Regions from separate parts of the Kurthia sp. YJT4 genome, predicted to be linked through region 2. Evidence: a T-box and tRNA genes for the amino acid it is inferred to sense, from the RefSeq annotation. Region 2 holds a T-box; the other holds one or more tRNA genes.
The links. A T-box is a leader RNA that pairs with one kind of tRNA and senses whether it is charged. The one in region 2 lies ahead of leuS (leucine--tRNA ligase), so its partner is inferred to be a tRNA-Leu.
Positions count from the first base shown of each region.

Region 1: it has a tRNA-Leu gene. The T-box ahead of leuS (leucine--tRNA ligase) is inferred to sense a tRNA for this amino acid. The anticodon was not compared.

Region 1 covers NZ_CP126689.1:1,247,959-1,263,468, reverse strand. Annotated here, with positions in the region: gene glpK (glycerol kinase GlpK) at 1-708, opposite strand, end outside; gene QN089_RS06135 (MIP/aquaporin family protein) at 721-1,554, opposite strand; gene QN089_RS06130 (glycerol-3-phosphate responsive antiterminator) at 1,647-2,231, opposite strand; gene QN089_RS06125 (glycerol-3-phosphate dehydrogenase/oxidase) at 2,255-3,886, opposite strand; tRNA gene QN089_RS06120 (tRNA-Phe) at 4,386-4,458, opposite strand; tRNA gene QN089_RS06115 (tRNA-Ser) at 4,463-4,555, opposite strand; tRNA gene QN089_RS06110 (tRNA-Gly) at 4,560-4,634, opposite strand; tRNA gene QN089_RS06105 (tRNA-Leu) at 4,654-4,739, opposite strand; gene QN089_RS06100 (dienelactone hydrolase family protein) at 4,850-5,419, opposite strand; gene QN089_RS06095 (M20/M25/M40 family metallo-hydrolase) at 5,487-7,100, opposite strand; gene QN089_RS06090 (M20 metallopeptidase family protein) at 7,115-8,083, opposite strand; gene QN089_RS16025 (hypothetical protein) at 8,096-8,296, opposite strand; gene QN089_RS06085 (YfcC family protein) at 8,309-9,736, opposite strand; gene QN089_RS06080 (amino acid permease) at 9,784-11,196, opposite strand; gene QN089_RS06075 (dimethylarginine dimethylaminohydrolase family protein) at 11,267-12,028, opposite strand; gene QN089_RS06070 (dimethylarginine dimethylaminohydrolase family protein) at 12,044-12,898, opposite strand; gene QN089_RS06065 (IclR family transcriptional regulator) at 13,050-13,754, shown strand; tRNA gene QN089_RS06060 (tRNA-Phe) at 13,848-13,920, opposite strand; tRNA gene QN089_RS06055 (tRNA-Ser) at 13,925-14,017, opposite strand; tRNA gene QN089_RS06050 (tRNA-Gly) at 14,023-14,097, opposite strand; tRNA gene QN089_RS06045 (tRNA-Ser) at 14,116-14,208, opposite strand; tRNA gene QN089_RS06040 (tRNA-Gly) at 14,214-14,288, opposite strand; tRNA gene QN089_RS06035 (tRNA-Ser) at 14,310-14,402, opposite strand; tRNA gene QN089_RS06030 (tRNA-Gly) at 14,407-14,481, opposite strand; gene QN089_RS06025 (ferritin) at 14,611-15,117, opposite strand; gene QN089_RS06020 (exonuclease domain-containing protein) at 15,241-15,510, shown strand, end outside.
Region 2 covers NZ_CP126689.1:2,188,747-2,204,256, forward strand. Annotated here, with positions in the region: gene QN089_RS10790 (GGDEF domain-containing protein) at 1-151, shown strand, start outside; gene QN089_RS10795 (glucosaminidase domain-containing protein) at 214-834, shown strand; gene QN089_RS10800 (hypothetical protein) at 914-1,201, opposite strand; gene QN089_RS10805 (Bax inhibitor-1/YccA family protein) at 1,330-1,953, opposite strand; gene QN089_RS10810 (ketopantoate reductase family protein) at 2,054-2,977, shown strand; gene QN089_RS10815 (dicarboxylate/amino acid:cation symporter) at 3,100-4,362, shown strand; gene QN089_RS10820 (hypothetical protein) at 4,471-4,770, shown strand; gene pepF (oligoendopeptidase F) at 4,838-6,643, shown strand; gene QN089_RS10830 (DEAD/DEAH box helicase) at 6,685-9,555, opposite strand; gene QN089_RS10835 ((deoxy)nucleoside triphosphate pyrophosphohydrolase) at 9,552-9,953, opposite strand; gene leuS (leucine--tRNA ligase) at 10,015-12,432, opposite strand; T-box leader at 12,500-12,705, opposite strand; gene QN089_RS10845 (MDR family MFS transporter) at 12,759-13,931, opposite strand; gene mnmL (tRNA modification radical SAM protein MnmL/YtqA) at 14,118-15,086, shown strand; gene mnmM (tRNA 5-(aminomethyl)-2-thiouridylate-methyltransferase MnmM) at 15,077-15,510, shown strand, end outside.

The DNA.
Region 1 (15,510 bases), 940 kb from region 2:
TTCACTACCGAAGAATTTCGCTGCATCTGTTACACCATACACTTCAGACGATGGTTTAACTTCTGGTAGCATAGATGCTGGGACACCTAAAATATCGAGTAACTCCTCATCCCATTTTAATTCATGAATATTATACATTAACGTACGTGAAGCATTTGAGTAATCTGTTACATGTACTTTGCCGTCTGTTAATTTCCAAATTAACCATGTATCAATTGTACCGAATAATAAATCACCGTTTTCAGCTTTTTCACGTGCGCCTTCTACATGATCTAAAATCCATTTTACTTTTGTACCTGAGAAGTAAGCGTCAATTAGAAGACCTGTTTTATCACGGAAAAGTTGATCGTATCCTTCACCTTTTAGTTCTTCACAAATACCTGCTGTTTGTCGTGATTGCCAAACAATCGCGTTATAGATTGGTTCACCTGTGTGACGGTCCCAAACAACAGTTGTTTCACGTTGGTTTGTAATACCAATCCCTGCAATTTGTGAAGCCTCTATATGTTTATCTGCTAAAACAGTTGCAATACACGATAGAATAGAAGACCAGATTTGCTCTGGATCATGCTCTACCCAACCTGCTTCTGGGAAATACTGTGGAAACTCTTTTTGATGTGAATAAAAAATTTCTCCCTCATGATCGAATAAGATGGCACGTGAACTTGTCGTACCTTGGTCTAATGCTAAAATATACTTTTCTGTCATATCAATTTCCTCCTAATCTTCTTTTACATGCTTTACAGTCATTTGAGCAGCTACAAAAATAAGGATAATAATCACTGCAAATACCCAAAATAACGGATTATTTTCTCCCTCAAATACTTTTTGGAAGAATAATGCACCGAATACACCGCCGATAATCGGTCCAACAACTGGAATCCATGCATATGACCAATTCGATGAACCCTTTCCTGGAATCGGTAGTAATGCATGTGCAATACGTGGCCCTAAATCACGAGCTGGGTTAATTGCGTAACCTGTTGGTCCACCTAAAGCCATACCAATTACTACAATTAACATACCCACTAAGAATGGACTCATACCATCTGTAATCGTATTTGTTCCTAAAGCTAGAATACCAAGTACTAATGCAAATGTACCAATCATTTCCGCAATTAAGTTTGAAAATGGATGCTTGATTGCAGGAATTGTTGAGAAAACAGCTAATTTTGCTTCTTTGTCTTCTGTTCCTTTCCAATGTGGTAAGTACATGAAATAGACTAACACTGCACCGATGAATGCACCAATCATTTGCGCTAAAATGTAAGCGGGTACATTTTTCCACGGAAAATCACCAATTGTTGCAAGCGATAACGTTAGAGCCGGGTTCAAGTGTGCACCACTAATTCCTCCTACTGCATATGCAGCCATCGCTACTGCAAGCCCCCATGCAAATGTAATGACAATCCAGCCACCACCGAAAGCTTTTGATTTGTGTAATACGACACCTGCTACTACACCACCCCCGAATAAAATCAATAACATTGTACCAACTAATTCTGCTGTAAAAGTAGACATAAACTCACTCCTTTGGTTTTTTTTGTATGGCAAACAGAAAAAGTCCACATCTAAATAAGCTACTAAAAATAGCTATAGATGCGGACTCCTAATCTCAACCACGTAATATTATCTTATTTTTCATTTTAGATAGGATCACGTGAATCGTCAATATTATTTTGGAATTTTCGCCAAAGTTTTTTATCTGATGTTGTCACGGCTACTGCTCCAGCATCCAAAGCGCGTTCGATTTCTTCCGCATGACGAATCAATCCACCCGTAATAACAGGAATTTTTGTTCGTTCATACACTTCTTGGATCATCTCTGGAATTATACCCGGTAATAACTCAATATAATCTGGTGCATTCTTCTCAATTAAAGAATAACTTTTCTCAAGTGCAATGGTATCAATTAAAAAGACACGTTGAATTGCTAAAATTCCTCGCTCTTTCGCTTTCATAATCATATTCGAACGTGTCGAAATGATACCATCTGGCTGAATTTCATTACATAAAAAGTCAGCTGCAAAATTATCCGTCTTTAAACCATTAATTAAATCAGCATGTATAATTAACTTCTTTCCTACACGTTCTGCTTCTCTTTTTAATGGACGTAATTGGCTAATATGCGTTTCCAGTAATACAACATATTCAAATGGACTTGAAAAAGCACGATCGACTTGACTAATTGTTTTGGCAGCTGGAATAATGCGCTGATTTTGAAAACTCATGTCGTTCTCTCCTCTCAAGCAAATTATTTGGCTGTTGTTGCGCGTGTAATCTCTAACTCCAATTGTTCAGTATATAACGCTTTTTGGTTATCTGTCCACTGTAATTGTTGAGACATCAATTGTAAAATGACTTCTTTGTATTCAATTACTTCTTGAATATTAAAGAATAAATCACTTGTACGACGAATGAAGAAGTCATTTGGATGTTGTACAAACTCATAAGCTAAACCATATTGTAATTGTGCATACAATCCTGCTGGTAAATTACTTGGTGCTTCTGCTAAGTAAGCAAATACTCGATTCACATTCGCTCCGTAGTGATGCGCAAGATGGCGCGCTTCTTTTTCTGTTAAGCCATGTTTTACACCTTCAGCCACTTTCATATCGATGAATTTTTCAAGATTTTGTGAACCACCAATATCACCACCTGAAATTTTCAATTGCTTCGTTTGACAAGGTGCTAGTGTACGGTTATAGCTTGACGCAATACGATTAATCACGCCTTCTGCCATTTTACGATAACCTGTTAGTTTACCGCCCGCAATCGTAATTAATCCTGTTTCAGATTCCCATACTTCATCATGACGTGAAATTTCAGATGGGTCTTTTCCTTCTTCATGGATTAATGGTCGAACCCCTGCCCAACTTGATTCAATTTGATGCTCTGTAATATTCACATCTGGGAACATGTAGTGAATCGCATCTAAAATGTACTTACGATCTTCTTTTGTGATTTCCATATCTTTTGGATCACCTTTATAGAATGTATCTGTTGTTCCCACATATGTTTTTCCATTACGTGGAATCGCGAATACCATACGACCATCTGGTGTATCAAAATAAATCGCTTGTTTTAATGGGAATACAGACTCATCAAATACTAAGTGAACACCTTTTGAAAGAATTAGATGTTTTCCTGTTGTTTTACCTTCGATTGAACGCACGTCATCCACCCATGGACCCGCTGCATTGATTACTTTAGTTGCACGAATATTGAAAGATTGATTATTTAATACATCTTGTGCTTCAATCCCGTTAATTTTGCCTTGCTCATTATATAAAAAGCCTGTTGCTTTTGTGTAATTGATTAATGTCGCACCTTTTTCAACTGCTGTTTTTGCAACTTCAATTGTTAGACGTGCATCATCTGTACGGTACTCTACATAGACACCGCCACCTTTTAAATCAGCTTTCTTTACCAGTGGTTCTTTTGCTAATGTTTGCGATGCATTTAACATATAACGACGTTCTGATTTTTTAACGCCTGCTAAAAAGTCATATAGACGTAAACCAATATTTGTTGAGAATTTGCCGAATGTACCACCTTTATGGAATGGTAATAACATCCAAACTGGTGTTGTTACGTGCGGTCCATTCTCATATACAATTGCACGTTCTTTACCTAACTCTGCAACCTCTTTAATTTCGAATTGTTTTAAATAGCGTAAGCCACCATGCACTAATTTTGTTGAGCGACTAGACGTACCTGCCGCAAAATCTTGCATTTCAACTAATGCCACAGACAAACCACGTGTAACAGCATCTAATGCGATACCGACACCTGTGATTCCTCCACCAATTACTAATAAATCATATGATGTTTGTTGTAATTCCTCGATTGTTTGTTGACGATTGAATGCTGATGCTGCTCTCATACGTAAATTCCTCCTATTTTTAGACGCGAAAAAGAGACCTTTAAAAAGCACATAGCTATCGCATGTGTTCTTTAAAGGTCTCTCATTCACTCAAACCAATTATTAACTTGACTTCATTGTACATCTGTTGGAAACCATTTGCAAGTACTTTAATCAGACTTTCAGGACTTAAGTTAGTTTGGTGAGGTGGATTTCGACTATTCGTGTGGCAAAACGGGGCATTCGAGGGCGAAAACGGGCCACTCGCTTGAAAGACTAAATTACTCCCTCTTCATACTTTCTTCAAGGCTTTTGAGTAATCTAAAAGGACTTGAGTTGCCTATAATGTGTGAATTCGACCATTCGTGTGGCAAAACGGGGCATTCGTTGAAGTGGTTGGGTCACTCGCACATTGATTCGGGACATTCACCCGTCAAAACGGGTCATTCGAGGGCGAAAACGGGCCACTCAATCAACATAAAAAATCGCGCAAGTAGTATAACTACTTGCGCGATTAGTATGGGTCGGGACGGAATCGAACCGCCGACACTTAGAGCTTCAATCTAATGCTCTACCAACTGAGCTACCGACCCTTCATGGAGGAGATAGAGGGATTCGAACCCCCGCGCGGTTTGACCCGCCTGTCGGTTTTCAAGACCGATCCCTTCAGCCAGACTTGGGTATATCTCCATTTTGGAGCGGAAGACGAGGTTCGAACTCGCGACCCCCACCTTGGCAAGGTGGTGTTCTACCACTGAACTACTTCCGCAAATTAAGCATAAAAAAGATGCCGAGGACCGGAATCGAACCGGTACGATGATCACTCATCGCAGGATTTTAAGTCCTGTGCGTCTGCCAGTTCCGCCACCCCGGCATGGATGTATAAATCACGCTATTATTAAGTGATTTATTGTTACTGACAATAATTATATTATCATAACTACTACACGTTGACAACTATTATCTGAAATTTTTTCTTACTCTTTATTTCAAATCAAACCATTGTTGTAATACTCGCTTCGTAGTCTGTTCACAATCCATTTGATCATACGGATTCGCAAAGCCATGTGTACCTTCTACTATTTCAAAAGTTACTAGAGGATGCTCATTTAATTCTATTCTTACATTCTCGGGGCTAAATGCTTTTTCATTCTTTCCAAAGACCATCTGCACAGGTACTTTTGGTATGACATTCGTATAGGAGCGAATACGTGAACCGTAAAAGCATAATACTTTCTGTACAGCAGGATGTTCACTACATAACCATGCGACTGTTGCACCGACACTAAAACCGACTAATTGAATAAAGTCATATTGTTTTGCCAGTGCATCTATTAACTCCTCAACCATCTTCTTTGCTTTTTCAAAACCGACTGCTTCCATAAAATATTCATAGGCTTTTTCTTCCTCATTGTACATAAAAACTGTTGTTCTATTTAATAAGTTTGGTATGTAGACATTCATTTGTTGTTCAAATACTTGACGATAATACGCCATATGATTGTTCACACCATAAATTTCATGTAATATAATAACACAAGTTTGATGATTCATCTAAATCTCCCCACTTGTTTAATATAAACGAAAAAGAGACTGACAATCCAGCCTCTTTCAACATTACTTATACAGCTTCGTTTTGTTGTTTCCACACAATCATTTGCTGAATCAACCCTTGAATTAATTCAGGCATTTCTTCAAATGCACTCTTCGTATGCAGACGTTCTGAAATTTGATGTGCATCTTTTCCAAAAGGCCCTACATTTAAAACAGGTGCATCGAATGTCGCAATTTGTTCGAAAGGAATTTCATATGTCTTGCCCCATACTGGTGTATTTTCTTCATAGCTTTGCCAACCATCATCTAAAACATACTGACAATAACTCAAGTCACAAATACCATTAAAGTAATGAATTTGTTCGAGTGGAATATCATATGGTTTTGCTGCATCTAATAAGTATGATACAGCTTGTTTCATAAACGGATGCTCTGACGAATTCGCTGGTGGATAATAAGGTGGCGCAAATAAAATAACCGTCGCTGGTGCTAATTCTTTACAATGAATCATCAGTTCATCCGCAATCTTTAATGATTTTGTTCGGTCATCCCATACATCATTCGTATAAATTCCCTCTTCTAACTCTGACACTTTCACTTCACCTAATTTTTCAAGGGCATACTTTTTCAATTCACTAAAGCGAATCGTACGAATCGTGCCAACAGGCTTTACATTCTTTTTCGCACAAATTTTTTCGTATTGTGCATTACATTTGTCCATCGCTTCTATTGTTACTTGTTCAAAAATGTCAAAAATCTCACTTGCACTGCGCTTCATTAAAAAGACGTTATAAAGCGCTGCTGCTCGGTACGGTGTTTGAGTTGAATACTGCTCTTTTAAGTCTTTTAGCTGAAGTGATACAGGGAGTGGTGTTGTCTCGCCGTAAACCGTCTCTTCGAAGCGATCATTAAATTCCATCTCAGCTGTTAAGAAGGCACTCATAAACGGTGCTGTAATGCCTTTTAATGGTTCACCGACATGCGTTTCTTTTCCGTAAAATAAAGCTGCGGGCATAATTTTTCCAATTGTACCTGAATAAATATATTCTTTGACATCTTCTGGACCTTGTGAAAAAGATGGCTCACTATTTAAAAATAACTCGATGTGTAAATCATGTTTATCACGTAAAGCTGCAATATGTTCCACTGCTTTTCGCATACCTGCTGAGTTTACTTCTTCATCAGGTACTGTAATAAGTAGTAAATTAATCGGCCACTGCTCCTCAATTGCTTTTTCGATTAACTGCATGTGTAAACATAGCCCCATTTTCATATCCATAACACCACGTCCAAATAGATACTCGCCCTTTTGTAAATCTTTCTGTGCCACTTCATTGACATAATGTGGCTGTTTTTCTAAAAGTGCTGTCAGCTCTTCTGGTTGTGTCGCTAAGTGACGAATTTCACCGTATTCTTCTGTTTGGACCGTATCAAAATGACTGATGAGTACAACCGTATCTCGACAATGTGGTGCATGGTAAAAAGCAGATACGACTTGGCGTCCGTAATCGACATCGACAAGTTGCAATTGCGACGGATTCGTTTGAAAATAAGCTAATGTTTCTAATTTTTCTTTTAGTTTACGCGAAAATAAACGCTCACCTTCTGTAAATGTCTCACTCCCAAAGCTTACCACCTCACATAATAACGCGCGCAATTTCTCAGGTGTTTGCCAATTCATATCTTATTCCTCCTCTATTGTTCGTTTTTACAAATCATTGTGACAAGTTCTACAAAGTACTCAGAACCCTTTACTAAAGCTGCTTCATCAATTTTAAATTTAGGATGATGAAGTGGGTAAGCTTCACCAAAGGCTTCGTTATGAACACCAATAAATTGCATAGATGCTGGCACAACTTCACTATAAGCTGCAAAATCTTCTGCTCCAAACATGGGCTCTGGAATCGCGACAACCTTTTCTTCTCCTACTACTTTTTTCGCCGCTTCAATAGATAGACTCGTCGCGTATTCATCATTGATCACCGCTGCACAGCCAATATCCCACTTGATTTTTGCTTCTGCCCCATTCATTTCAGCTGTATATTGAACAATGCGTTCTAGTTCTTCTCGTGCTTGAACACGTACTTCTTCATTATGCGAACGAATGGTTCCACCTAAGTAGGCTTCATTCGCAATAATATTTAATGCATCGCCGCAGTGGAATTGTGTAACCGTTACAACAGGTGCATGGATAGCGGGTACTTTACGCGACACAATTGTTTGCAAAGCACTAACAATTTGCGTCCCAACAATAATCGGATCCACTGTGAATTCAGGTGTCGAAGCATGTCCTCCTTTACCAATCACTGTAATTTCAAAATCATCTCCTGCAGCATTCATCTTGCCTGCACGAATGGCAATTTCCCCTGTTTGATAATGCGGATATACGTGAAGTGCAAATGCATAGTCCACATTTTCTGTAATACCTTTTTCAACAAGCTCAAGCGCTCCTCCAGGTGTTACTTCTTCTGCATGTTGGAAGACAAAACGGACTTCACCTGCAAAGTCTATTCCTTGTTCACTTAGTATTTGTGCTGCACCAAGTAGCATCGCTGCATGGGCATCATGACCACACGCATGCATGACGCCATCATGTTTTGATTTAAACGATATATCTGCTTCCTCTTGGATTGGTAGTGCATCAATATCGGCGCGTAATAAGATCGTTTTACCTTCTTAATTCCCTTTTAAAATGCCGCAAATACTTGTTTCAGTTAATTTTTTCAGTTCGATATGCTGCATATTTTTTAATTGTTCTTCTATATAGCGTGATGTTTCAAACTCATGACGCGATAATTCAGGATGCTCATGAATATGACGACGCCACGCGATCACTTTTTCTTCTACTTTAGCTTTTGATTCTGTTACTGTTTTCATATACATCATCTCCTAAAATGGTCCATAATTTGTGAAGTGCGCAATAATTAAAAGAACAATCGCAATCGTTGTTTGAAGTGCAAAGTAAGGTAGAACCCATTTAAACCATTTCGTAAATGGAATACCTGCAATTGCAAGACCTGCTAATAGTACACCACTTGTTGGAATAATCATATTTGAAATTCCGTCACCAAATTGGAAAGCTAGTACGGCTGTTTGTCTTGATACGCCGATTAAATCTGCAAGTGGTGCCATAATTGGCATCGTTAAAGCTGCCTGACCACTCCCTGATGGCACGAGGAAATTCAAACAGAGTTGTAAAATAAACATACCAATTGCATTAATAGATGCTGGTAAAATACTCACTAAATTAGAGATGTAATATAAAATCGTATCAATTAATCCACCACTCTGTGTAATAACTAAAATCGTTTGTGCAAAACCGATAATTAATGCGCCTTCTGTCATATCACGTGCACCAGATACAAATCCTGCGCCGATATCATTCACAGGCATTTGACACACCAGACTCATTAAAATTGCGCTTAATAAGAAGATGCCTCCGATTTCACTAATGTACCATTGATATTTAATTACACCGACAACAAGTGCCACAAAATTGAGTAATAAAATAAGTAGTGCGATTAAATGACGTGTACTCATTTTAAAATTCAAATCAATTTGAATCGCTTCTTTTGGATTGAACTTCCCGTAAATTCCTTTTGACGGATCTTTTCGAACTTTTTTCGCATGTCTAAAAATATAGAAAACCGTAAGTGCATAGAAAGCGATAAATGCAATAATTCGCAGCCACATACCCGAATAGATTGGTAACTCTGCAATTGACTGTGCCACGCCTACATTAAATGGATTCGTAATGCCTGACACAAAGCCCGTCGCAAGTGTACCGAGCATAACAATCGCAAAACCTGTAATGGCATCTAGACCAAGTGCCATTGTTAGTGGAATAATAATCGCAATATAAACGAGCGTATCTTCCGCTGAACCAATTAGTGTACCGAGTGATGCAAAAATCAGAACGAGTAATGGAATTAAAATATACTGCTTCTCTCCAAACTTCGCTGCCATCACACGAATGAACGAATCAATCGCACCCGTTTTTTGCATTATACCGAGTGCACCACCAAATAGGAAAACGAAGAGGATAATTTGCGCCCCTTCAACTAATCCAAGATGGACACTGGTAAACATTGAAAGAAAACTGACTGGTGTATTGTCTACAAATTGAAAGCTCTCTGGATTCACAATCGTTCTACCATCTTTTTCAACGCGTTCATATTGTCCAGCTGGTACAATATACGTCAAAATCGTCATTACAATAATAATTAAAAACATCAATACAAAAGCATTTAAGCCTTTTACTTTCGTGTCGTTCACATTCGGTTCTTCTGACTCTGGTTGCTGTTTTTGTGGTTCCATCAATTGCTTATTTGTCATAAAATCCACCATCCCCTTATGGAAAGTTTTTATAAATCTTCATTCACTTCAGGTACTTGAACTGCTTCTCTCTTTTGTCTTTTTAATTTAATTGAATAAAAGAAGATACATAATAGTAAGAAACCAATTCCATACAATACACCTGCCCGTTGTGTTTCATCCCATAGTAAGAAGATGAGAATAGCACTACAGAATGTAATACAAAATAGCGGAATGAATGGATACCATTTCACATGATATTGTAAGTCTTCTAAACGTCCACCAGATTTTACATATTTTCGTCTAAACATAAACTGTGATAGTGCAATCCCCATCCATGAGATTGTAACGGAAATACCTGCAATCGACATAAGAAGTACAAATACCGCATCTGCCTTCATAACACTTGTTAATAGAGAAAGTAATGAAAAGACCATCGTGAATAATAGAGCATTAAGCGGAATGTTACGTTTACTTGTTTTACTGAAAATTTTCGGTGCCATATCTTCAAGTGACATCGCCCAAAGTAAACGTGTTGACGCATATAAACATGAATTCCCAACGGATAAAATCGCTGTTAAAATAATAAAATTCATAATATCTGCAGCATATGGAATCCCAACTAACTCAAGTAATGTTACGAATGGGCTTTCTAACAATCCAAGCTCAGATGATGGGAAAATCGCTGATAAAATGACGATTGATGCAATATAAAAGACAATGATTCGAACTAAGATCGTGCGAATCGCTTTTGGAATCGTCTTTTGTGGATTTTCTGTCTCACCTGCTGCAATCCCAACCAATTCAGAACCTTGATACGAGAAAATAACATTCATCATCGTCACAAAGATAATAATGATGCCTGCTGGAAACAGTAAGGTCGGTTCTAAATTAGTCAAATGTGGTGCAACACGATCCGCCATTGGTACAATACCGAAAATAGCTGCTGCGCCAACGATGATGAAGAATACGACAGCTAATACTTTAATGCCTGCAAACCAAAACTCTGCTTCTGCGAAACCTCTTGTTGAAAGAGCATTTAGCGAGAATAATAATACGATGAAAATCGCACACCAAATCCATGTTGGCATATCTGGAAACCAATGCTTCATCAAAATACCAGCAGCTGTAAACTCCACCCCTGCAGTTGCAGCTGACCCAACGAAGTACATCCATCCTAATGAGAATCCTGCTGTTGGATGAATAAACTTGGTCGCATATGTTTGGAATGAACCTGTCACTGGCATATGAACTGCCAGCTCCCCTAAACAAGTCATAACCATGTATAAAATAAAGCCTCCTATTAAATAACCGATAATCGCTCCACCAGGTCCTGCCTGATTAATCGTGTAACCAACATTTAAAAAGAGCCCTGTTCCAATAACGCCACCAAGTGATAGCATCATTAAGTGACGACTTTTCATCGTCCGATTTAATTGCGGTGTTGTGTCTTGTTTATGCATTGTAATCCGCTCCCCTTTGTTCTATGCGAATGAGGTTGTCCACCGCGCACTCACGCAGTGGACAACCTTTTTAAAATCGTAATGATAAACAGCTTAATCCCCCGTCTTGCTTTTGGAACTCGCTCATCGGTAACGCAATCACTTGGTAACCATTTTTCTCTAATTTTTCTTTTGTATTTGGATAACCATCTGGGATGATGACATAATCATTCATTAAGATACAGTTCGCTGAATACTCGTCTTCTTTCGGAATAATGATTTTTTTATATTCATCGAATAATGAATTTTCTAAAAATTCACCTGCTAATACCATCGTATTATCACCTAAGTACGCAATGCCTGTTTTTAAATGGAAGAACTCTTTTAATGGTACGATATGCGCTGTATAGCCTTCTTTTTCTAAAATGGCTTGTAGTTGTTTCGCGCCTTCTTCATTCGTTCTCTCCGAAATACCAATATAGAATGTGTTGTCTGCTTGTAATACATCACCGCCATCTAAATAGCCTGGCGATTCGATTGTATAAATTTTGTCATAGAATGTTGATACAGCTGGACGAATCGCTTCAACTTCCCCATTACGACTGTCTGCACCTGGATTTGTAATGACCGCAAATTCTTTTGTTAAAACGGCTGTATCTTCTACGAATGTCGAATCTGGGAATTGCTCATCTGCTTCCAAATAAACTACTTCCACACCGCATTGTTTTAATGCACCAACATAATTTTCGTGTTGTACTAATAGCTCATCATAGTTTGGAACACCTAAATCAGATGTTGTAAGACCTTCTACATAACTTTTACCTGGTTTTTTAACGATGACATGATTGAACATTTTATTTCCCCCCTTTTATATACGAACGACTGGACATGTTAAGCAAGTTGGTCCACCCGTACCTTTTACAGTAATTTCATCACCTTTATATGTGTAAACTGTTGCACCTGCTTCTTTTAATCGCGCTGTTGTTACAGGATTTCCAGCAGGAATCATACAAACTCTTGGTGCTAATGCTAATACATTACAACCCAGTGCATCGTATTCATCATCTGGTACTTCCACAAGTGTAAAACCTTGTGCTAATAACCACTGTCTAAGTGCGACAGGCATTAAACGCGAATGAACGACAGCTAAATCTTTGTCGACGATACTAATGAAGGACATCAGGTGTAGGCATGCTTCTTCCCCTAGATCATGTGGTAATTGAATAACTTTGATTTCATCTACCATCGGTTCTAACATCTCTGTTAACTGGCGAATCGCTTCATCATTTGTACGATAGCCGCGACCAATTGCAACCGTTTTCTCATTTAACCAGACAATATCGCCGCCATCACATACTGCATCCCCCTGCAATTGACCGATAACCGGAATGTCATACTTTTCTAAAAATTCACGATACACTGTTGCTTCTGGCTGACGTAATGCTTTACCTGATTTTAAAATAATTGCGCCTTGCGGTGTAAATTTCACCGGATCATGTGCATAAATCGAATCTAAACCGACACGTTCATCTTGTTCTAAAAACAAAACTTCCCCTACATGCTGTTTTAAAAGCGTTAAAAAATTCTCATACTCTTTTAATGCCTCATCGTAGCTTGGTTCAGATAAATAAAAATATTTCATCCAATTCTCTCGTAGATGTTCTTGACTAATAAAAGCATCTTTCGGATGTTTTACAATCACTTTTTCAAGTTTTTTGTACATTGTGTCTGTAAACAACTGCTACACCCCTTTTATTTTTTTCAATAGACGGAAAACAATTCCGTTATATGAAAAATTTATATTCCAAATATAATCGCCATACTTTATAATGTCAATAGATGTATTTTATTATTTTTTAAAAGGAGTGTTTCATATGCAAGCCATTGATCGCATGATGATGATCACAAAGGCCATCTCTGAACACAACCAGACAGGCGTTACCATCAGCCAATTAACAGAACATACCGAACTCGCACTTGCTACATTACATCGCATTTTACACTCACTTGTGGAACATCGTCTTATTCAATTCGATGCAACAACGAAGCGTTACACATTAGGTGATGCATGGATGCAATACGGATTACAAGTATATGATCAATTTGATTATGTATCGAAAATTCGTCCGATTTTAGATGACTTAGCCGAGCTCACACAAGAAAGTGTGTATATGCATAAACCAATGGAAGACGAATCAATGATTGTTGAGCGTTTGGATAGTCCGAATAGTCGTATACATATTGTTGATCGACTTGGTTTACGAACTGCTATGCCAGAAGGTGCTGCTAACCATATCATTTTGGCGCATCGTATTATTTTAGAGAAAAAAGAAAATGTATTTAATGTGGATACTTCATTTTTACAGAAAATCATTGTAGATGGATTTGTTTTAATGGACGATGCACAAAAAGAGACCGTCTCTTTTGCGACACCGATTGTTACGAAGAATCAAGAGTTGTTACATGTGATTAGTTTAAGTGTTCTAGCTTTTTCACTAACAGAAGAACGAACTGAATGGCTGACTAAACAATTACTCGAAACACGAAAGTTAGTCGAAGAAACTTTATATTTTATGTAAAAAGAAAGAGACTTGGAAATACATCCAGTCTCTTTTCTGTTTATAGGCATAGAAAAAAGCTCATAAGTAGTCATACTACTTACGAGCTTAATATGGGTCGGGACGGAATCGAACCGCCGACACTTAGAGCTTCAATCTAATGCTCTACCAACTGAGCTACCGACCCTTCATGGAGGAGATAGAGGGATTCGAACCCCCGCGCGGTTTGACCCGCCTGTCGGTTTTCAAGACCGATCCCTTCAGCCAGACTTGGGTATATCTCCGTTTTTGGAGCGGAAGACGAGGTTCGAACTCGCGACCCCCACCTTGGCAAGGTGGTGTTCTACCACTGAACTACTTCCGCAAAATATAAAATTAAAAATGGAGGAGGTAGAGGGATTCGAACCCCCGCGCGGTTTGACCCGCCTGTCGGTTTTCAAGACCGATCCCTTCAGCCAGACTTGGGTATACCTCCGTTTTTGGAGCGGAAGACGAGGTTCGAACTCGCGACCCCCACCTTGGCAAGGTGGTGTTCTACCACTGAACTACTTCCGCAAAAACGTATAAAATTGAAAATGGAGGAGATAGAGGGATTCGAACCCCCGCGCGGTTTGACCCGCCTGTCGGTTTTCAAGACCGATCCCTTCAGCCAGACTTGGGTATATCTCCATTTTGGAGCGGAAGACGAGGTTCGAACTCGCGACCCCCACCTTGGCAAGGTGGTGTTCTACCACTGAACTACTTCCGCATCTCTTACTGACAAAAAATATATTATCATAGAATATTGAATACGGTCAACTACTTTTTTAAAATATTTTTTAAAATAAAAATAAGATGCAGGAATTGTTTATAAAACAACCCCTACATCACTACTTTACTATTCTGCTGGTACTTTGAAAGAGCGTGTCGCAAGCTCTGCATCTAACATGAAAATAGCATTTGCATCGTTTTGGATACGTGCAATCTTTGTGATTAATGTATCAAATGTTGATTCTTCTTCAATTTGTTCATCAATGAACCATTTTAAGAATGCCATTGTCGCATGTTCACGTTCATCTAATGCGATATCTGCTAATTCGTAGATACGGCGTGTCACTTCTTTTTCGTGTTTTAATGCTGTTTCAAAAGCATCTAATAGCGATGTGAAATCATTTTTAACACTTGGGAATTCGCTAATTGTAACGCGTTGACCTAGGTCACTTAGGAAATTATAAAATTTCATCGCATGGAAACGCTCTTCTTCTGCTTGTACTAAAAAGAAATTTGCAAATCCATCATAATCTTGATCTGTGCAATAAGCTGCCATTGCTAAATACGCATGTGCTGAATAAAATTCAAAGTTTAATTGATCATTTAATGCTGCATGAAGTTTTTCTGAAATCATAAAAAACCCTCCTAATGGTTGATTTGTTTATTTTACCATATAACGACTATTTTACCCATTTATACGTTTGTACTTTTTCTCTCTATTCCCTTACACTAATGAAAGAACAAGGAGTTGATTCACATGAATTATGTGACACTATCAGTGAAAGCAGCTAATCAATGGCCTGATAGTATTTGTGCAATTGAATTAATAAGAATAGAAGAAAATACAATCGTTGATTCTTTTAGTACATATGTCCAAACGCTACAAACGTTTGACCCTTTTTATACAAGTATCCATGGAATTGAAGCAAATGATGTACAATTAGCTCCTACATTTGAATCACTGATTCCCATACTTGAACGATGGCTTCAACATCAAACTGTCATCTCTTATTTCGCACCGTACGAT
Region 2 (15,510 bases):
GACTATTATACATGTAGATGATATGAATACTTGCATATTACATGCTGACGAAGCTCAATATATGGTAAAACATTCAACAAAAAATGATTTTGTTTTAATGGAAAATGGGAAGATTATTTCTATGCCAGACTCTATTGCACAATGTCAATAAACGGAACTTTTTATGTTTATAAACGTTTTAATTGTAATCGCGTAAAATAAAAGGAGATCAACATGCGAAAAGCTTCACAATTACTCATTGGAATTATTATTGCTCTTAGTCTTTTTATTTTTTGTGTCGTGTTATTAGTTAAAACACTTATATTTAATAACGAAGCACAACCTAAACCAGTAGAATCAAAGAAAGTCGGTTACACAGAAAAAGAATTTATCAAAAAAATTGCACCAACTGCTCAAAAAATTGCAGACCGCTATGGTTTATACGCTTCTGTTATGATTGCACAAGCAACACTCGAAAGTAACTCCGGAAACAGTGAACTTGCTAGTGCACCCAATTACAATCTTTTTGGAATTAAAGGAACGTATAAAGGTGAAAGTGTTCTACTACCTACTCAAGAAGATGATGGTAAAGGGAATTTACGTACCATTGATGCTGCATTTCGAAAGTACAATTCTTACGAAGAGAGCATGAAAGATTATGCAACACTTTTAAAGAACGGCACTTCATGGAACAAGAAATTTTATAAAAAAACATTCAAGTCTTCCGCTTCTACCTATCAAGAAGCAACAGAAGCATTAACAGGTAGTTATGCTACCGACACAAAGTATAATAAAAAATTAAATGCGATGATTCAGCAGTATAACTTACAAAAATATGATGAATCGAAGAACTAACTTCTATAAGCACAAAAGGAAGAAGAACCTCGCTCAATGCGTTGGCTCATCTTCCTTTTTATTTATGTATATATGCAAGCTAACTTAAAAACGTCTTTGAATAGCTATCAATTTGATTAAAAATCATAAATTCTGCCATTGTTTTAATCTGTTCAATTATCTTTTGATCGTCTGTCAAAGCTAATTCAAAGTCTGCTGCGTTCTTTTCAATCTGAATAACCCCATTTGATAAATCAACAGCTACAGATAAATACATCTGCTGGTCAATTGTTACCTTTGCTTCTACCTTCTTTTTCTCTAAATCAATAAATGGATAATGATATGTAATCGTATTCTCTGTATTACTTTGTTTTTTTGAATTGATCATATGCTCTCCTCCACTTCTACAAACACACTATAAACACCCTTATTACACACAATAATGAAAACAGTTGAAAAACGCAACTTTTTCATAGAGAAAGGAGAGTTGTCAGACCTATAACAACTCGCCTTCATTTAAAATGTGCGACGAATATTGTACACAAGACTTAATAGATATTGGAATAAGTTAATGAAATCTAAATATAAATTTAGTGCAATCATCGGTACATCTTCATCCTTAATTGGTTGTTTTGCAATTCGATTCATATCGAAAATCGTATAAACCGTAAATACAATGACCCCTAATGCACTAACGAAAATCCATACGACTGATGAGAATTTCACAAAAATCGCAATGATTGAGAATGCGATTAAACCAACTAATAAGATGAATAAGATACTTCCTTTATTCGTAAAGTCTCGTTTCGTATAATAACCATATAAACCAGCTGCGATGAAGATGATGGCAGTCGTCCCTAAAATAAGCAAGACCATTCCTCCACCTAATGCACCTAGATAAAAATTTAACGCACTATAAAATGTAATACCGACTAATATTGCGACAATAATCGATATGAATCTTCCTAACCTTCTCATTGTACGACTAAACATCATTGCAATTAGTAAGATTAACGTCACAATACTAAGTGGTAATATAAAGGCCTGTGGTAATATGGTTCCTATTAATAATCCAATAATTGTAAAAAACCATAAGACTGTGAAGAATTGTAGCACTTTATTGAATTGTTGTTTTTCCATCGGCGTTCGCCTCCATTACCTTACTTACTGTTTTTATACCCGATTTGTTTCATTTTTCAGCAAAAAATTTGTTATGATACGTTTATGACATAATTTAGGAGTGGGTCAATTGAAAATTCAACAAGTAGCAATCGTAGGACTTGGTGCACTTGGTGTACTGTATGCAGAACATTTTTCAAAACGATTACCAAAGGAACGCGTAGAAGTGATTGCAGACGCTACACGTATTGAACGCTATAAACGCGACGGTATTTTTTGTAATGGCGAACCTTGTACATTTCATTATGTAACACCTGAACAAGCGACACCCGCAGATTTGATTTTAATCGCAACAAAGTTTGATGGTTTATCTGAAGCCATTGAGATAATTCGTCCAATCGTACAAAAACAAACGATTATTCTCTCTGTATTAAATGGCATTATTAGTGAAGAAGAAATTGCAAAAGTTTTCGGTGTCGAACATACACTATATTGTGTAGCACAAGGAATGGATGCTTTAAAAACAGGCAACCATATGACTTATGTCAATAAAGGCTTACTTTGTATCAGGGCGGACTTAGAAGGAATGGAACTCGAACGCCTACATACCGTTACAAAATTCTTCGATGAAACGGAATTCCCTTATGAAGTCGATCCACAAATGCGCCATCGCTTATGGGGGAAATTCATGTTAAATGTAGGTGTTAATCAAACTGTTGCTGCAATTGAAGGTACATTCCACGATGTTCAAATCGAGGGTGAAGCGCGCGATATGATGATTAGTGCCATGCGAGAAGTAATCAAAATTGGACAAGCAGAAGGTATCGCACTATCCGAAAAAGATTTAGCTTATTGGCTTGATATTCTAGCCACGCTTAACCCAGAAGGAAAACCTTCCATGGCACAGGATGTCGACGCAAAAAGAAAAAGCGAGCTACCACTTTTCGCAGGAACAATCCGAAAATTAGGTGTAAAACATCAAATTGCTACACCAACGAATGATAAACTTTACGCAATTATCCAGGCAAAAGAATCAAATTATTAGCATGAAAGCACTTTCATTTCCTTTTGTTTTATTATAATATAACAGTAAGCATTATTTTTCTTTATATCATACATAGAGAATTGTAATGCTTTATTTTATTTTTACATAAAGGGGATGAATGGATGAAATTAGCAAAACGTATTTTAATGGCACTTGCATTAGGGGCTATTGTAGGTGTTATCATTAACGCCTTTTTCCCGAGTATTTTTAAACCTTTAGATGGTTATCTATTTACACCACTTGGCACAATTTTCTTAAACTTAATTAAGATGGTGATTGTACCACTTGTATTCTTCTCGATTGTGACAGGTGTTGCGAATATTGGTGATCCTAAAAAACTCGGCAGAATTGGTATTAAGACGATTACATTCTTTTTAACAACAACAGCCATCGCGATTACAATCGGAATTGTTTTAGCACTGATTTTAAAACCAGGTTTTGCTGGAACTTTTCAAACAGATAATTTAAACTATGAACCAACAAAAGCACCGCCCGCATCAGAGACATTCCTCGGTATCATTCCAGTTAATCCAATTGCTGCAATGGCAGAAGGCGCAATGCTACAAATTATCTTCTTCGCTGTTTTCATCGGCTTTGCAATTAGCTATTTAGGTAAAAAAGTAGAGGGTATTGCAAAACTAATGGAACAAGGAAACGAAATTATGATGTTCTTAGTCAACCTTGTCATGAAGTTTGCACCGTTTGGTACATTCGGTTTAATCGCCTCTGCAGTTGGTCAACTCGGATTTAGTGCATTAAAAGCAATGTTCTTATACATGCTTGTTGTATTGCTTGCACTTGCTGTCCACTTCTTCTTCGTTTACGGCGGTGCTATGAAGTTTTTAGCGAAACGTAATCCAGTACAGGTAATTAAAACGTATTCGCCTGCAATGGCTGTATCGTTTAGTACATCAAGTAGTAGCGCTACACTACCTGTCGCTATGGAAATTGCGCAGAAAAAACTTGGCGTCCCTCGTTCAATTAGTTCATTCGTACAACCACTCGGTGCAACGATTAACATGGATGGAACTGCGATTATGCAAGGGGTTGCAACAATCTTTATTGCACAAGTTTTCTCGGTTGATTTATCCATTACAGCACTAATTACAGTCGTATTAACAGCTGTACTCGCAAGTATTGGAACTGCTGCTGTTCCAGGCGCTGGTCTTATCATGCTTGCTATGGTATTAACAGCGGTTGGCTTACCTGTAGAAGGTATTGCTTTAATCATCGGTATTGATCGTCTACTCGATATGACACGTACGATGGTAAATTCAACAGGTGACCTAGCATGTACGCTCTATGTAACAACAAGTGAAGAAAATAAAGGCGAAGTATTTGACGATGTTTACGAATCTGGAGAAGATGATTTTGCAAAATCGTAAACGAAGAGTTAGAGAGAAAAATCGCGCTTTGGTGCGATTTTTTTCTTTTCCTCCTTGAAACAAAATTCAAAGTCATTCGTATATTTACTAACGAAAGGATGGATGTGTATGTTTTTTGTAACGACATTAATTGCTTTTTTATATGAAGCCTATCTCGCAATTCCGATTGTAGGAGGAGCTACAGTACTTGCTACTGGCTATGCAACTGTATGGGTTGCTCTTGTCATTCATGCCATTGTACTCATCGTTCGTATGGGGACAATCCAATCAAAAGTAGTTCCAATCATTGCGATTTTCTTAACTTGTTTCACATGGATTCCTATACTTGGGTGGGGTATTCATCTATGTATCGCAATTCTTTACTTCATTGATTTATTGCTCGGGAAATATTCAATTCGTCGACTGTAATCATTTACTTCACAATCCGAAATATTTAGAATATAATGAAAAGACTAAATATAAGGAGTGAAGTGATATGAAGTTACCTGTTCGTGAAGCTGTGCCGTTAGAAGAAACTTGGGATTTAACACGTTTAGTCAAAGATGAAGATGAGTTTAATGAAAGAGTTGAGGCATTGTTAGAAGCTGTACATCAATTCCAAGTAAATTATGAAGATCACTTAAACGCTGCTACATCGATTGCACAAGCACTAAAAGATTACGAAAAAATCTTTGAGCAATTTGTGATTGTGCATACATATGCCAATCTCTCATGGGAAACAAACCAAGGCGATGAAGCGGCGCAAGCACGTGTCTCTCGCATGAATCAAGTGGCGGCGACTCTCTTTAGTAAGACATCTTTTTTCAAAACAACATTACTAAGTACATCTGAGGACGTATTGAACGAAGCAGTTGAACAAGTTCCTCACTTAAAACATTTTGTAGAAGACATCTTACGTAATCAACCGTACCAATTACACCCAGAAGTCGAAAAAGCATTCGCCTCACTTAATGTCGCTTTTGATGCACCTTATGCACTCTATAATGCAACAAAAGCACTCGACCTTCGCTTCCCTGATGTTGACGTAGACGGTGAACAGTTCCCATTAAGCTATAGCTCATTTGAAAATAATTGGGAACAAGAAGTCGACTTCAGTAAACGTCATGCAGCTTTCCAAACATTTTACGGGAAATTGCGTGATTATGAAGCAACAACCGCAAAAGCCTATGATACACAAGTACAAATTGAAAAACGTATGGCGGATTTACGTGGTTTTGATTCTGTCTTCCATTCTCTACTCCACGAACAAAAGGTGACGGAAGATTTATACCACAGACAAATTGATGTCATTATGAACGAATTAGCACCGCATATGCGCCGCTATGCTAAGTTACTTCAAAAAGTGCATGGACTCGACCAAATGACTTTTGCTGACTTAAAAATCTCACTAGATCCTGAGTATGAACCGACTGTTACGAAAAAAGAAGCCGAAAAAATGATTTTAGAAGCATTACAACCAATGGGTGAAAATTATACAAAGATGTTACAACGTGCATATGATGAGCGCTGGATTGACTATGCACCGAATGAAGGCAAACGAACAGGCGCATTTTGTGCAAGCCCTTATGGCGCAAACTCGTACATCTTGATGTCATGGAATAATCATATGAGTAATGTGTTTACACTCGCACATGAGCTAGGACATGCCGGGCATTTCCAACAAGCATATCAAAAACAAAATGTTTTTGACGGACGTGTATCACGTTACTTTGTAGAAGCTCCTTCAACATTGAATGAACTGCTAGTCGCAGAACACCTCGTTACAACAAAAGAGGATCTTCGTTTTAAACGCTGGATTATTTCAAATATGGTATCAAAAACGTATTACCATAACTTTGTGACACACTTATTAGAAGCAGCTTATCAGCGTGAAGTATATCGCATTGTTGATGCAGGTGGTGCTGTCACAGCGAAACGCCTTAATGAATTAAAACGACAAGTGCTTGAACAATTCTGGGGTGAGGATATCCTTATCAATGAAGGTGCTGAACGCACATGGATGCGCCAACCTCATTACTATATGGGCTTATATCCGTACACATACAGTGCTGGCTTAACGATTGCCACACAAGTCGCACAAAGAATCATCCATAAAGACGAAAACGCCGTAGACGACTGGCTACGCGTTCTACAAGCAGGTGGCACAGCCACACCTGAAGAACTCGCTAAAATGGCAGGCGTTGACGTATCAACAGATGAACCACTCCGCAATACCATCGCTTATATCGGACAACTGATTACACAGTTGGAAGAACTGACGGAGGAGTTAGAAAAAGCATAAACAGAGAAAACCCGTAACGACTGCAATCGTTACGGGTTTTGTTATACTTCTTCGTTTTTTAAATAGTGATAAATCGGCATTTTAATCGATTGTTTTAAATCAAATTCAATCGTAACCACATCTACTTGATCACCTTTTAATGTCTCAATTTTTTCTTGTTGTGCTTTATTAGGTTCTGCTTCTACTTCCCCCAAATAATAAAAGTCAGTACCTTCTGCACCTTCTTTTTGAATGAACAAATGAATCTTCACACCATGTTCTTTTGCATAGATAATTTTTTCTAATTCTTTCGATTGTAAAGTTCTAGGTGTTCTTGAATACCATTTAAATAATTCTGGTGTGATTAATTCATCACCATAATGAACACTTGTCGAAAGTTTTTCATCTTTATGATAGGTCACAAATAAAGGACACGTATCTTCCACTCGTTTATAACCATACACCGTACTCGACATATCACTTTGCCAGTTTAATAAACGACATGCGTCTTTTCGTGAATATTTTTCATAGAGTGTAAATATCTTTTGTTGGTCATATTTCTTTGCTTTTCTTAAGCCCACATTTAAAAGGTCTTGCATCTGTTGCTTAAAATATTCATTTTGTAAAGGCATATTTAATTGATATACATCATTTTCGACTACCACTAAAGATTGTCCGCCATAACGTTTTTGGAAAGCCTGTGTGAAAAACTCTAATGTTAAAACACGTTCCATCGATGCGATTGTTTCATAGTCGGTACGCACTTCTTTTTTATTTAATAAATGAATAAATTCTTGCTTTGAAAGCGTTGAGCACTGCAATAGTTCATTTAATAATAATAATTCATGAACTCTTTTACCATTCATTAATTCTTCACCAATCATATACAAAACTTGTACTTCATATTCTGATAAATTTGGGATATCCTCTTTCATTTTTTGCAAGAATTGATAGTACGTTTTATTTGTACCAATCAGTACATACGGATCAATCGAATTATTTTCCATAAAATCAACTAAACTCGGAATATGCCCTAATCGATTTTTTAACTGTTCATATTTTTCTTTTAAGTTCTTTTGTGTGGATAAATTTGTATTCGTAATCGAATCAAATATTCTTTGCTTTGCAATTTCTTCAAAATTAACGGTTGAAATCCCTTTAATGAATGACATATCGACTGTCTTACGACGAATTGTATCCTTATTTAACGTTTGATCACCTGAAAGTGCAACTGGAATTAAATAGTTATTCTCATAATTCCCGATAAAGTCAATGATGGTGACAAACTCTTTTTGAGGATGTTTACGCAAACCTCTACCAAGTTGTTGAATAAATACAATACTTGATTGTGTTTGGCGTAGCATAATGATTTGATTCACTACTGGTATATCAATACCTTCATTGAAAATATCAACAGTGAAAATATAATCAATTTCTCCTTTTTCTAATTTACGAATCGTTTCCTCACGTACTTCCTGAGAATCTTCTCCTGTTAAAGCAACGGAAGGATGATTTCTTTGTGTAAAAAGTGTGGCTAATGTGTGCGCCTCTTTTTTATTCGCACAAAAGACAAGACCCTTTAATTTTTCACCCGAATGCCCATAATAAGAGACACGCTCTAATACATGATCCACTCGTTTTTCTTGATCTAAGTACTGAAATTCCTTCGTACTCTGAATTTCTTCTCCTTCTACTTCAAAATCTGTAATACCAAAATAATGGAATGGACATAACATATCTTCTTCTAAAGCTTCTTGTAGTCGAATTTCATACGCCACATTATAATCAAATACTTCATAAATATTAAAATCATCTGTGCGTTCTGGTGTAGCAGTCATACCTAATAAGAAAGAAGGCTTAAAGTAGTTAATAACTTTTAAGTAAGACGATGCACCTGCTTTATGCACTTCATCAATTAAAATGTAATCAAATTCTGTTGGATCGAAAGCATTTAAAATCTCTTGTTTAGAGATCGTTTGTATTGTCGCAAATAAGTATTTCGCATGGATATCCTTTGAATTCCCTGTTAATAAACCATATTCGTCTAAATCGCCACCAATAATTTGTTGGTAGTCTTGCATTGCCTTCTTTAAAATTTGTTCACGATGCACAATGAATAAAAACTTCTTCGGACGAAAAGCTCGTACATCAAATGCAGATAAGTAAGTTTTACCTGTCCCAGTTGCTGAAATAACTAATGCTTTTTCAGCCCCCTGATTTCTAAGTCCTGCAATTTGAGCCAACGCCTTTTCTTGCATTTTGTTTGGTTTAATTTCAAGTGTGCGACTTAAAGGATTTTCTAAAACATTCATAGGTACTTCTAAAACAACTTGATTCGTATTTGGCGGGGTATAAAGCTGTTCATATTGTTGAATCCATTCCGTCGTTAGTGGATATGATTTAGTCCAAAGATGTTCAAATTGATCATGGAAATTATTGATTAACTCACCATGTTCTAATGTAGTCAATTTAATATTCCATTCATAATTCTTTTTTAATGCATTCGCTGTTAAATTCGAACTTCCTACAATAAACGTTTCGAAGTTTTCATGTTTGAAATAATAGCCTTTTGCATGAAAACCATCGATATCAGTTAAACGCACTTCTACATTTTTCAGCTTTAATAACTCTTTAAAAACTTTCGGGTTATTAAAATTTAAATACGTGGAAGTAAGAATACGCCCTTTAATGTTTCGAAGGGATAATTCATATAACACTGTTTTTAACATCGCTAAACCACTCTCTGTAATAAAAGCGACTGAAATAAAAAACTCCTTACACGTTTTTAACTCTTGCAGTAAAGTCGGCAACACTTGCTCTTGTTCATTATTTAATAATAATTGTGGTCGATATGTAAGCGGCGCTACAATGTTCGAATCAATAAACCCTCGCTCAATCGATTTCTGTAAATAATTTTGACTAACTTCACTCATCTAACAAACTCCTCTTGAATCTTCTTTACTGCTGGTATATCTGCTGCTGCCCAGTTTAATTCACCTAATTCTTCTACAGCCAACCATTTGCTCGCCTGATGTTCTTGAAGAACCAGTTCTCCTTTTAAAATTTTTGCTTTAAATGTCTCTAAACGAACAATAAATGTCTCATATTCATATGTGGTATCTTCAATTTGTTCATACACTTCAATCTCACACATTAATTCTTCTTGAATCTCTCTTATTAATGCTTGCTGTTTTGTTTCTCCATCTTCAATTTTACCACCCGGAAATTCCCATAATTCAGGTAGAGACATTTTTTTACTACGTTGTGCGCAAAAAATCTTTCCTTCATCGTTTACCATAACGGCCCCTACTACATGTACATGCTTTTTCATTATTTACGCCCCCTATAAATAAAACGGCAAATATCATGAGAATATTTGCCGTTTTACACTATTATTTCGCTACAATATTAACTAACTTACCTGGTACAGCAATTAATTTTTTAATTTCTTTACCGTCGATGTGTTCTTGTACGTTTTCATTTTCAAGTGCAGCTTTTTCAAGGTCTTCGCGTGAAGCGTCTTTTGCTACAAGTAGTTTCGCACGTACTTTACCGTTAATTTGAACAACGATTTCTACTTCGTCGTCTACTAGTTTTGTTTCATCATATGTTGGCCATTCAGCATATGTGATTGATTCTGTGTGACCTAGTTTCGCCCATAATTCTTCTGCAAGGTGTGGTGCGATCGGTGATAACATTTTTACGAAGCCTTCTGCATAAGCTGTTGGTACAACTTCTGCTTTGTAACATTCGTTGATGAATACCATCATTTGTGAGATTGATGTATTGAAACGGATGTTTTCATTGTTATCTGTTACTTTTTGAACTGTTTGGTTGTACACTTTTTCAAGTGTTGTGTCGTTCGAATCTTGAATCTTATCTGCTAATGCACCTGTCTCCTCATTAATGAATAAGCGCCATACGCGATCTAAGAAGCGACGTGCTCCGTCAAGTCCATTTGTAGACCATGGAATCGATGCTTCAAGTGGTCCCATGAACATTTCGTATAAACGAAGTGTATCTGCACCATGTGATTCGATAATATCATCAGGGTTTACAACATTCCCTTTTGATTTCGACATTTTTTCGTTACCTTCACCAAGAATCATCCCTTGGTTGAATAATTTTTGGAATGGCTCTTTCGTTGGAACAACGCCTAGATCGTATAACACTTTATGCCAGAAACGAGCATATAGTAAGTGAAGTACTGCGTGTTCTTGTCCGCCAATATAGATATCAACTGGTAACCAGCGTTTTAATAGCTCTGGGTCTGCGATTGCTTCTGTATTGTGTGGATCGATATAACGTAAGAAGTACCATGATGAACCTGCCCATTGTGGCATTGTGTTCGTTTCACGACGACCTTTCATACCTGTTTCAGGGTCTACAACATTTACCCACTCTGCGATATTCGCAAGTGGTGATTCACCTGTACCTGATGGGTGAATATCTTTTGTCTTTGGTAATTCAAGTGGTAGTTGATCTTCTGGAACTGTTGTAATTGAACCATCTTCCCAATGGATAATTGGAATCGGTTCACCCCAGTAACGTTGACGAGAGAATAACCAGTCACGTAAACGATACGTTACTTTCTTCTCACCCACTTTATTTTCTTCCAACCAAGCGATGGCTTTTTGAATGCCTTCTTCTTTATCAAGTCCATTTAAGAAGCCTGAATTAATGTGTGGACCATCTTCTGTGAATGCCGCTTCTTCAATGTTGCCGCCTTCTAATACAGGGATGATTGGTAAGTCGAATTGTTTCGCAAACTCGTAGTCACGCTCATCATGTGCTGGAACAGCCATGATTGCACCTGTACCGTATGAAGCAAGTACATAATCTGCAATCCAAATTGGCACTTCTTGACCGTTAATTGGGTTGATTGCATAAGCACCTGTGAACACACCTGTTTTTTCTTTTGCAAGGTCTGTACGTTCAAGATCTGACTTCATCTTCACTTGATCTAAGTAAGCTTGTACTGCTTCTTTTTGTTCTGGTGTTGTGATGTCTTTTACAAATTCATGTTCTGGTGCTAAAACTGTGTAAGTTGCACCGAATAATGTATCTGGACGTGTTGTGAATACGCGGAATTGCTTATCTGTTCCTTTAATTTTAAAGTCTACTTCCGCACCTTCAGAACGACCAATCCAGTGGCGTTGCATATCTTTAATATTTTCAGGCCAATCCACATCTTCTAAATCGTCAATTAGACGGTCTGCATAAGCAGTGATTTTCAGCATCCATTGTTTCATCGGACGACGTTCTACTGGATGTCCACCACGCTCTGATTTACCATCGATGACTTCTTCATTTGCAAGAACTGTTCCAAGTGCTGGGCACCAGTTTACAGCTACTTCATCAATGTAAGCTAATCCCTTTTTGTATAATTGGATGAAAATCCATTGTGTCCACTTGTAGTATGAAGGGTCTGTTGTATTAATTTCGCGATCCCAATCATAACTAAAGCCAAGCTCTTGGATTTGGCGTTTGAACGTTGCAATGTTTTGCGCTGTAAATTCAGCAGGGTCATTCCCAGTATCCAGTGCATATTGCTCTGCTGGTAAACCGAACGCATCCCATCCCATTGGGTGAAGTACGTTGTAACCTTGCATACGTTTGAAGCGAGATAAAATATCTGTCGCTGTATAACCTTCAGGGTGTCCTACGTGTAGACCTGCTCCTGATGGATATGGGAACATATCAAGTGCATAAAATTTTGGTTTTGAATCGTCATTGACTGTTTTAAAAGATTGGTGTTCATCCCAATACTTTTGCCACTTCTTCTCAATCTCTTGATGATTAAAGCTCATGTTTTTTCCTCCTTTAATATAAGAACGCATTCACCAATGACGGAAAATAAAAAGTCCCGTCCCTTGAAAAAGGGACGAGACATATAATTCCCGCGGTACCACCCAAATTAGTGAAAACACTCAACTTGAATCCTTATCGCGGATTAACGGCGTAGGTCAATCATTCCTATGCAGACTCCCAAGGCAAGTTCGATTCCATCCGTTATTAGCTCCCACCAACCGCTAACTCTCTAAAAACTTCCGTTATCTACTACTCCTGATCTTCGTCCTATTAGTATAATGCCTTTATTTTATCTGAAAAGCCTTAAAATAACAAGTCCATTTCTTTAACTCGTTACTTTCTTCCTTTTAAGTGGCAAATCGTAGAAGAAGAATGGAATTGCCGCAAGGAATAGAATACCGATTAATACGATAAACGTCACTTGCATGCCATAAGCTTGCGCAAGTACACCACCTACAACCGGTCCTAGCATACGCCCGAATGTCGCAAAACCATTAATCAATCCTTGGAAGAAACCATCTTTCCCCTTTGGTGCGAGCACACTTGCCAATGTTGGAACGACTGGCCAGATGAACATTTCACCGAATGTTAGAATGACCATTGCGACAATAAACATTGTGAATGTTTTTGCAAAAATTAATACAACAAACGACACGATGAAAATGGATAAACCAAATAAGATTTGTGCTTTATAACGTCCTTCTAATTTGCGTACAATTGGCGCAATTAGTGGCTGACCAAGAACGATTAGGAAGCCATTCACAGCCCAAAGTGCACTATATTGTTTTAACGATAAACCGAGATCTTGTGTATAAGTTGAAATCGTTGATACCCATTGTGAGTACACAAGCCATCCAAGTAAGAAGCCGACACCTAAAATACATAGCGCAATGAGTGGTGCACGATTTTTCAACTCACCTTTAGGTAATGCTGCTGTTGGACCATACGCATCTTCTGTTTGGATTTTTTTGAACTTGAATGCAATGCCTAAGAAAAGAATATACATAATTAAATTAGCAACAAATAAATAATCAAAACTATACGAAGCTACAACACCTGCTAATACAGGACCCACTGCTACTCCAAGATTTTGTGCTAAGTAAATGGCATTGAATCCTTTTCGGCCACCTTCTGGCCACGCAACACCAACAAGCGCGAACATACTCGGAAACACAATCCCGCCGCTAAAACCGATAAGCGCAAGTAGCCATACATATTGCGGCCATCCATGCCAAATCGTTAAAAGTGCGAGACCCACAATCGTCAAAATAATACCAAATAAAATCGTTTTATAACCGCCTATTTTATCAAATAAATAGCCGCCGAGTAGATTCCCTACTACGCCAGCTGCTGCATTTAACATTAATACAAGTCCTGCTACTGTTAAACTCTGACCGAGGTGGTCATGCAGATAAATTGTATTCATTGGCCATAAAAAAGAGTTACCTGTCGTATTTACAAGCATTCCGATCACTAAAAGCCAAACTGTTTTTGGCATTTTCATGCATAAACCCCCTCCTATAATCTCAAAATGAGATGATATCTATCTCGTAATATTAAAGGAGAAATCACCTCGATACAACCCCAAATATTCCGATTTCCGAAAAATATTTTAACAAACACTTTTTAGCATATCGAAAGCATTTCATGTTAAAATAAATCGTTAGAGGAGATGACAGAAACAATGACAGAAAATCAATTTCCTTTCCCTTCAGATGGAAAGAGATATTATACATGGAATCGTTACTTACGCAATGAATTCGGTTCAAAAGTATTCAAAGTAGCACTTGATGCTGGGTTCGATTGTCCAAACCGAGATGGTACTGTAGCATTCGGCGGTTGTACATTCTGTTCAGCTGCTGGTTCAGGTGACTTTGCAGGCGATCGTGTAGATCCAATCGACGTACAATTTGCTAAAATCAAAGAGAAGATGGAGCATAAGTGGAAGGGTGGCAAAACGATGGCCTACTTCCAAGCCTATACGAATACACATGCACCACTTCCTGTATTAAAAGAAAAATTTGAAGCAGCGCTTGCATGTGAGGGTGTTGTCGGTCTAAGTATCGCAACGCGTCCAGACTGTTTACCAGATGATGTTGTTGAATATTTAGCCGAGTTGAACCAACGTACTTATTTATGGGTAGAATTAGGTTTACAAACAGTACATGAAAAAACAGCGAATTTAATTAATCGCGCGCATGACTATCAAACATACGTTGAAGGTGTTAATAAACTGCGTAAACATGGTATTCGTATTTGCACCCATATCATTAACGGTCTCCCTCTTGAAGACTACGATATGATGATGGAAACAGCACGTGAAGTAGCCAAACTCGATGTACAAGGCATTAAAATTCATTTACTTCATTTATTAAAAGGAACGCCACTTGTCAAACAATACGAAAAAGGCCAATTGGAATTAATGGATCAAGATGCCTATACGCAACTTGTTGCAGACCAATTAGAAGTCATTCCGCCAAGCATGGTCGTACAGCGTATTACAGGTGATGGACCGATTGATTTAATGATTGGACCAATGTGGTCAGTGAATAAATGGGAAGTATTAAACGGTATTGATGCAGAACTTGCAAAACGTGATAGTTGGCAAGGTAAGCACTATGTACCTGCGGAGATGACGTCTTCATGCGATTAGAACGTGTTTTACAATATGCTAAAACTCTATTAAGAGATACAATCGAAATCGGTGATACAGTTGTCGATGCCACTGCTGGTAATGGACATGATACATTATTCTTAGCTGAACTTGTTGGCGATACAGGTCGCGTCTATGCATTTGATGTACAACAACAAGCTGTTGATGCGACAATGAGTCGTCTTGCGGAAGCTGGTGTACAAGCAAGATGTGAAGTCATTCTTGATGGACATGAACAAGTAGCCAACTATGTATCTAAACCGATTAAAGCAGCTGTTTTTAATCTTGGTTATTTACCCGGTGCAGCACATGATGTGATTACAAAACCTTCTACGACGGTGGCAGCACTTGAATCATTGCTTCAACAACTCGTTGTAGGCGGTATGATTGTCTTAGTCATTTACTATGGACATGAAGGTGGTAA